One region of the Nonomuraea coxensis DSM 45129 genome, then DNA from elsewhere that is predicted to be linked to it. Evidence: riboswitches for the same ligand, from Rfam matches in the RefSeq annotation. Region 1 holds a riboswitch; the other holds the start of a gene.
The links. Region 1 has a riboswitch for cyclic di-AMP ahead of Nocox_RS32155 (coiled-coil domain-containing protein). Riboswitches for the same ligand answer to the same signal wherever they lie in the genome.

Region 1 (4,148 bases):
CGGTGGACCGGCGCGAGCTCGGCCCCCGCCCGGTGGCCTCGGAGCTGCGCTACGACCCGCTGACGGAGGAGTGGATCGCGATCGCGGGGCACCGTCAGACCCGTACGTTCCAGCCGAAGGGCACGGCGGCCGAGTGCCCGCTGTGCCCGTCGGCGCCCGGCCGCGACACGGAGATCCCCGCCTACGACTACGACGTCGTCGTGTTCGAGAACCGCTTCCCGTCCTTCTCCGGAAATCTCGGCACGTACGAGGACGCCGGCGGCCTGAGCGCGGTCCGCCCCGGCGCCGGCCGCTGCGAGGTCGTCTGCTTCACCTCCGACCACGACTCCAGCTTCTCCCGGCTCTCCGACGACCGGGTCGAGCTGGTCATGGAGGCGTGGGCCGACCGCACCGCCGAGCTGTCCTCCGTCGAGGGCGTGGAGCAGGTGTTCTGCTTCGAGAACCGGGGCTCGGAGATCGGCATCACGCTCGCGCACCCGCACGGCCAGATCTACGCCTACCCGTACGTCACTCCGCGCACGAAGCTCAACCTGGGCGCGGCCTCCCGGCACAAGGGCCCCGGCAACCTGTTCGCCGACGTCCTCGCCGCCGAGCGGGCCGCGGGCACGCGGGTCGTGACCTCCAACGAGCACTGGACGGCGTTCGTGCCGGCCGCCGCGCGCTGGCCGTTCGAGGTGCACGTCTACCCGCACCGGCAGGTGCCGGACCTGCCGGCGCTGACGGAGGCGGAGCGGGCGGCGTTCGCGCCGCTCTACACCTCGGTGCTGCGGGCCTTCGACGGGCTGTTCGGGGTCGTGATGCCGTACATCGCGGCCTGGCACCAGGCGCCGGTGCGGGAGGGGCGGGACCTCGCGTACCTGCGGCTTGAGCTGTTCAGCATCAGGCGGGCGCCGGGGAAGCTGAAGTACCTGGCCGGGTCGGAGTCGGCGATGGGCGCCTTCGTCAACGACGTGCTGCCGGAGGAGGCGGCACGCATGCTCCGATCACAACTCGATCACTAATTGATTTCTGCTTAAGGTCGCATTACTTGTGATCTACCAGTAACATCCCCATATGCAACGGCCGTACCAGCCGTCGCACGCCTAATCCCGGGCGCGTCGCCCGGGAGCCGGGGACCCACCGCATCTGGGGTGAATCCACTTCGGTGGTAGGGACGCTCTCACGCCCGAACCCGTCAGCTAACCCGGCCGGCAGAGGGAGAGGAACCCCGTACGTGGCGGCTTCGCCCCCCGCGCCCTTCGCCATCGGACTCGTCACCGCCGCCGCCGTCCTCCTGGCGACGCCCCACCCCGCGCAGGCCGCGCCGAAGCCCACGGAGTCCCAGCTCCGCGCCCAGCTCAAGCGGCTCAACGCCAAGGTCGACAAGCTCATCGAGCAGTACAACCTCAAGCGCGTCGAGCTGGCCGAGGCGCAGGAGGCCGCCAAGAGCGCCAAGGAACGCCTGGCCACGGCCGAGCGGACGCTGGCCGCCTCCGAGCGGCGCGTCGCCGAGCTCGCCCGCCTCCGCTACCAGAACGGCAACCCGCCGGTGCCCGGCTTCATGCCGGACGCCGCCGGCGCGGCCGTGCTCGACCAGCTCACCGCCGAGCAGCAGGCGCTGGTGCAGGGCGTCGCCACGGCCCGCGACGAGAAGAAGAAGGCCGCCGCCGAGGCCGAGGCGCTGGCGGCCAGGATCCGCGCGGACGCGGCGACGGTGGCCGGGCAGCGCGACGAGGCCGAGGACGTCATCGACGACATCAAGGACAAGCTGGCCGACCTGGTCCCGTACGGCACCGGCCGCAAGTCCGACGGGAGCTGGGCCCCCGAGCTGCCGTCAGGCACGGACAACATCACCGCGCGCACCCGGCTCATGCGCGCCGAGGTGGCGAAGAACTTCGCGCTGCCGTTCTCGGTGGGCTGCTTCCGCTCAGGCTCCAGCGGTGAGCACCCGCTCGGCCGCGCCTGCGACTTCATGATGAGCTCCGGCGGCAGCATGCCGAGCGCGGCCAACAACGCCCTGGGCGACCGCATCGCCGCCTGGGCCCTGCAGAACCAGAGCAAACTGGGCGTCAAATACGTGATCTGGAAGCAGCGCATCAACACCGGCTCCGGCTGGCGCGCGATGTCCGACCGTGGCAGCATCACCGAGAACCATTACGACCACGTCCACATCTCCATGAACTGAGACATGACAGATACCCGTACCCCGCCGCCCCTCACGGGTGACGAACGCACCGTGCTCGGCAACTGGCTCGAATGGCACCGTGCCACCCTCGCCGTCAAGTGCGCCGGCCTGACCGCCGGGCAGCTGCGCCTGCGCAGCGCCGAGCCCTCCGGCCTGTCCCTGCTCGGCCTGGTCCGGCACATGGCGAACGTCGAGCGCGCGTGGTTCCGCCGGGTGCTCGCCGGTGAGGACGTCCCGAAGCTGTGGGACAAGGACCGCGACAACGACGCCGACTTCAAGGAAGTGGACACGGCGTCGGTGGAGGAGGCGTTCGCCACCTGGCGGGACGAGATCGAGCGCGCCCGCGCCATCTCGGCCGCCAGGCCGCTCGACGCCGTGGGGGAGCGCAACGGCGGCGAGTGCTCACACCGCTGGATCCTCGTCCACATGATCGAGGAGTACGCCCGGCACAACGGTCACGCCGATCTCCTGCGCGAGCGCATCGACGGCGTCACGGGCGAATGACGAAAGGGCGATCAGGGCTCGGTGCGGAAGAGCGCCCAGACGGCCTTGCCGCCGCGGGCCAGCCGGTCCCAGCCCCAGCTCTGGCTGTAGGTCTCGACGATGTAGAGCCCGCGGCCGTTCTCGGAGACGAAGTCGGGCTCCTTGCGCCGCGGCACCTCGTCGCTGGGGTCGGCCACGGCCAGCAGCACGTGGGGGCTGACCCGCATGAGCAGCAGCTCGATCTCGCGGCGTCCTGAGGACCGCATCGCGTACCTGACCGCGTTCGTGACCAGTTCGGAGACCACGAGGGCGGCGTCGTCGCTCAGGTCCTGCAGGCCCCAGCCCCGGAGGGTGGAGCGGGTGACGTCCCTGGCGGTCTTCACCGAGTCGGCCTGAAAGGGCAGCGGGCACGAGGTGGTGTAGGGCTTGCCGCCGCGACCGGTGAGCAACTGGTCGAAACCGACCTCGCGGGTGATCTGCAGGCAGTCGGCAGTGGCCAGAGGGTCCTCTACCATGCCGACGATACCTCCCCGTAAAGCCTTGGTTAGTGCATGTTTGGCCCAATATGCACTAAGCCATCATGGGTCACGACGGCGGCGGCTGCAAGACCCAAATGCACGTGCAGTTGCATTGTGCAGCCGCAAGCGGCGTTTTCCCCGGTGGGGAAGGCCAATCGGACACCTGGTTGGGACCTTGTCATAGCAGCCAATGTGGTGTCACTGTGTGGTGCGGACCTTGATAGGAGGCAAAGTGACGCAGAACCAGCCGGGTTCCGGGCCGACGGCGCTGCGCATCCTCCTGGGCTCCCAACTGCGCAAGCTCAGGGAAGCGAAGAACGTCACCCGTGAGGAGGCGGGCCACCTCATCCGTGGCTCCGAATCCAAGATCAGCCGCATGGAGCTGGGCCGGGTGGGGTTCAAAGAGCGTGACGTGGCGGACCTGCTGACCCTGTACGGGGTCGTCGACCAGCAGGCCCGCTCCGCCGTGCTCGACCTGGTCGCCACCGCCAACGAGCCGGGCTGGTGGCACCGGTTCAACGATGTCCTGCCCACGTGGTTCCAGGCGTACGTCGGCCTGGAGGAGGCCGCGGCCAGGATCAGGACCTACGAGGTCCAGTTCGTGCCAGGACTGCTGCAGACCAAGGAGTACGCCAGGGCTGTGGTGACCGCCGGGACGGCGGGCATCGGAGCGGAGGAGATCGCCAGGAGGGTGGATCTCCGTCTGGAGCGCCAGAGGATCTTCGAGAGGCCGGACGCGCCGGTCTTCTGGGCGGTGATCGACGAGGCGGCGCTACGCCGGCCCATCGGCGGCGCCGAGGTGATGAAGGCTCAGCTGGAACACCTCATCGACCTCATGCGCCAGCCCAGCATCACGATCCAGATCATGCCGTTCAGCTTCGGCGGGCACAGCGCGGAGGGCGGGGCGTTCAGCGTCCTGCGCTTCCCCGACCCCGACCTGCCCGACGTCGTGTACGTCGAGCAGCTCGCCAGCGCCCTCTACC
Region 2 (4,148 bases), 3.7 Mb from region 1:
CGAGGTGGCCGAATCGGTGCGGCGCATGGGAGCCAGACCGGTTCCGTCTGCCCTGCTGCTGCGCCGCCTTGGTCGCGCCTAGATTACGAATCATGGGTTTTACCCGTTGAGGTGAGACCCCACCCGCCACTTCTGTACTATTCGCCCCAGATGTTTACCCCCTGGGAGGCGACGCAGTGAGGTTTGGCCGGGTGCCGGTGGCCGCGGGGATCGTGTTCGGACTGGTGCTTTCCCCCACCGGGGCCGCGATCGCCGATCCCAGACCCACCCTCGCCCAGGCCAAGGCCAAGCTGGAGAAGCTCAACGACAAGGCGGACAAGGTCGTCGACCGCTACAACACGGCCACCGAGCGGTACAAGAAGGCGAAATCCACCTACACCGGCCTCAACGACAGCTACAAGCGCAAGCTGGCCACCGTCGCCGACCTGCGCGCGCAGGTGATCACCATGGCCGTCGACAGCTACCAGCTCGGCGGCGACATCACGTCCCTGCCGGGATTCCTCGGCGCCGACGACCCCGACGACTTCCTCGCCCGCCTCGCGCTGACCGGCCAGGTCTCCAAGGAGCGGGCCGAGAAGCTGAACGCCTTCGACCGGGAGAACCGCGGGCTCAAGGCGGAGCGGGACAAGGCGGAGAAGGCCCTGGAAGTGGCCGACAAGGAACGCGACGGGGTCCAGAAGGAACGCGCGGAGATCCTCAGGCTCATCGCCCAGCAGAAGAAGCTGCTGGAGAAGCTGAACGCCTACAACCCCGGCAACCCCAACAGCGCCGGCGTGAAGTACACCGGCTCGGCGTCGGGGAACGCGGCCACGGTGCTGCGCTTCGCCTACGCGCAGGTCGGCAAGCCGTACGTGTTCGGCGGGACGGGCCCGGGCGGCTGGGACTGCTCCGGCCTGACGCAGGCGTCCTGGCGGGCCGCGGGCGTCTCGCTGCCGCGTACGACGTGGCAGCAGTGGGCGTGGGGGGCGAGCCGCCGGGTGAGCCTGGACGCGCTCCAGCCCGGTGACCTGATCTTCAGCGAGGGGCTGGGACACGTCAGCATCTACGCGGGCAACGGGCAGATCGTGCACGCGCCTCAGACGGGCGACGTCGTGAAGATCGTCAAGCTGTCCGCGTACGGGCGGCGGCTCGTCGGCGCCATCCGCCCTTGACGCCCCTCAAACTGCCATAAACCCGGCAAATCACACCTTACTCGGCTGTGTTCTGAGAAGTGTGAGTATGGTCACATTCCGGTAACGGAGCTCGGGGTTCCAGCAGGGGTTTCCGTCCTGACTCGACCCCCTGTCTGATCTTGACAAGCCGCCGTCCGCTTTGCCGATCCGTGACCTGTCGGCGTAGCTTCTGGCCTCGCGGTGACACGCCATGTCGCCGCGATCTTCATCCGCCGGTCGCCCCCCGCACATCCCCTTGAGGACACCTCGCAGGGGCGGCGACCTGCCGAATCCGTGCGGCCAGGAGCACGGAGCCGGGGAACCACCGATCCCACTCCCTAGGGGATCAGGGGTGAATCGGCGCTGCTCGAAAGCGCCGTAGGGCTACTTCCAGGCCCGAATCCGTCAGCTAACCCGGTAGGCGTTCGTGGAAGTCTCAAGGAGAAATCCTGTCTACCTCCCCGCACAACCCCCGTCTGTCCCGCCTTGCCCTCGGTGGCGTGGCGCTCACCATGACCGTGACGGCCGGAGGCGCCATCCTCCATGCCCCGACGGCTCAGGCGGCGACGACGAGCGACGCGGCCATCACCTCGGCGACCACGGTGCAGACCATCACGACGTCGTCGAAGTCGGCCAAGACCGCCAAAGCCGTCAAGACCGCCAGGTCGGCCAAGGCGCGCAAGGTCGCTCGGCAGCAGGCGAAGGCCCACCGGGCCGTCGCCGTGGCCAAGAACCAGATCGGCGACCCCTACCGCTACGGCGGCACGGGTCCCGGCTCGTTCGACTGCTCCGGACTCGTCCAGTACGCCTGGAAGAAGGCCGGGGTCAGGCTCCCGCGCGTGGCGAGCAGCCAGTTCGCCCGCACCCGGACGAAGGTCTCCTGGAAGAAGCTCAAGCCAGGCGACCTGATGTTCTTCAGCGGGCTCGGCCACGTAGGCATGTACGTCGGCAAGGGCAAGATGATCCACTCGCCCAGGACCGGCGAACGGGTGCGCATCGACAAGCTGAGCGGATGGCGTAAATCGTCCTTCGTCGGCGCGGTACGTCCCGGTATGTGACCACAGCCCCGCCCCGATCCCCGTACGGGATCGGGCGGGGCTGTCGCCTTTCCGCACCCGGGCACCCGTCCCGCCCGGCTACCATCGTGCATCGTGTCCGAGCAGGTGAGCCGACGCCGGCGAGCCGCACCGGCGGCCCTCGTGCTCCTGGTGCCGCTCCTCGCCGCCCTCGCCGTCGTCCCGGCCGCGAGCGCGCCGCTCGCGCCCGCTCCCGCGCCGCCTCAGGGCGCGGCGCCCGGTCCGTGGCCGGGGGAGACCGTCACCGTCCGAGGGACGCGATCGGTGGTCGTCGGGCAGACTTCCGAGCCGGCCCCGCCCGCCTCGCCGGCCCCGCCCGCTGTGTCCGCCTCGTCCGTCTCGCTCGCCGAGCTGGCGCGGCTGGCCGACGCCGCCGCGCTCCGCGTCGGGGCGGTCCTCGGCGAGCCCGTACGCCCTCTCGTCGTCGTCCCCGCCTCGGCCGCCGAGGCGGCCCGCCTGGCCGGGACGGGCCCGATCGACGGGCTGGCCGCGCTGGCCGACGGCGACCGGGTGATCGTCGTCCCCGAGGTCTTCGCCCGCCTCAACCCCACCGGCAGGGACGTCGTCCTGGCCCACGAGCTCACCCACGTCGCCGCCGGCACCGACCGCCTCCCGGTCTGGCTGTACGAGGGCTTCGCCGACTACGTCGGCTACCGCGACTCGGGGCTGCCGGTGCGCACGGCCGCCGCCGAGCTGGCGGACGAGGTGCGCGCCGGACGTCTGCCCGGCGCACTGCCCGGCTCCGCCGCCTTCGCCGCCGACGGGAGCGACCCGGCGCGGCTCGCGCGGGCGTACCAGGAGGCCTGGCTGGCGTGTCGCTTCCTCGCGGACCGGTTCGGTGAGGGGAGCCTGGTACGGCTTTACCGTGAGGCCCAGGTGATCGGCGCCGACCGGGCGCTCGCCGGGCTCGGGCTCTCCACGGCCACGCTGACGGCACGGTGGCGCGCGTACGTGCGCGAACAGCTCGGATAAGAGGGGGAGGCAGATGAGCGAACGGCAGGACACGGACGGCGCCACGCCCAGGACGGGCCGGCCCCCGACCGGCGACCCCGCCGACGGCGGCGCTCGGTCTGCGGACGACGGCGGTCACCGGTCTGCGGACGACGGCGGTCACCGGTCCGCGGACGACGGCATCGCCCGGTCCGTGGACGACGGCGGTGATCGGGCCGTGAGCGGCGGGCCCGCCTATGACGGCAAGGACGACGACGACCGCCAGGACGACGAGGGCCGCCTGCGCCGCCAGGCCGCGCTCGCCCTGGCCGCCCTCGCCGCCCTGATCCTGGCCGTGGCCGCCTTCGCCACGCCCTGGCGGGCGCCGGCCGTCACGGACCCGCCCGACCCGGCCCGCGACTTCACCGCCGCCCAGCTCGCCCGCGCCCAGGCGTTCGACGCCGCGACGAGCCTCCCGAGCTACCTCTCCCTGGCGTTGACGGTCCTCGTCGCGGCCCTCCTGGTCGCCACCCCGCTCGGCGCGCGGGCGACCGGGTGGCTGCGCGGCCCGTGGTGGCTGCGGGTGATCCTGGGCGTGGTGGTGATCACCGCGGCCACGCTGGCGCTCCGCTGGCCGCTCGGCATGTGGTTCGAGTCGATCCTGAGGGAGTACGGCCTGTCCACCCAGACCTGGCCGTCCTGGACCGCCGACCGGCTGAAGAACGCGGCCGTGGAGACGTTCCTGCTCGCCCTGACCACCACGGTGCTGGTGGCGCTGGCGCGCCGGTTCCGGCGCTGGTGGATCCCGGCGGCCACGGGCGCGTTCGCGCTCACGGTGGCGGCCTCGTTCGTCTACCCCGTGGTGGTCGAGCCGCTGTTCAATGACTTCACCCCCATGCGCGAGGGCCCGCTGCGCACGAGCCTGCTGGAGATGGCCGCCCGGGACGGCGTGCCGGTGGAGGACGTGCTGGTCGCCGACGCCTCGCGCCGG

Region 2: it holds a riboswitch for cyclic di-AMP, as region 1 does, so the genes downstream of both, Nocox_RS14770 (C40 family peptidase) here and Nocox_RS32155 (coiled-coil domain-containing protein) in region 1, are expected to answer to the same signal.

What each region holds. Positions count from the first base shown of each region.
Region 1 covers NZ_CP068985.1:6,861,555-6,865,702, reverse strand. The annotation lists gene galT (galactose-1-phosphate uridylyltransferase) at 1-1,001, shown strand, start outside; cyclic di-AMP (ydaO/yuaA leader) riboswitch at 1,070-1,207, shown strand; gene Nocox_RS32155 (coiled-coil domain-containing protein) at 1,214-2,164, shown strand; gene Nocox_RS32150 (DinB family protein) at 2,168-2,668, shown strand; gene Nocox_RS32145 (ATP-binding protein) at 2,680-3,162, opposite strand; gene Nocox_RS32140 (helix-turn-helix domain-containing protein) at 3,398-4,148, shown strand, end outside.
Region 2 covers NZ_CP068985.1:3,174,576-3,178,723, forward strand. The annotation lists gene Nocox_RS14760 (NYN domain-containing protein) at 1-82, shown strand, start outside; gene Nocox_RS14765 (C40 family peptidase) at 177-1,151, shown strand; cyclic di-AMP (ydaO/yuaA leader) riboswitch at 1,426-1,590, shown strand; gene Nocox_RS14770 (C40 family peptidase) at 1,652-2,209, shown strand; gene Nocox_RS14775 (gluzincin family metallopeptidase) at 2,303-3,199, shown strand; gene Nocox_RS14780 (M48 family metallopeptidase) at 3,213-4,148, shown strand, end outside.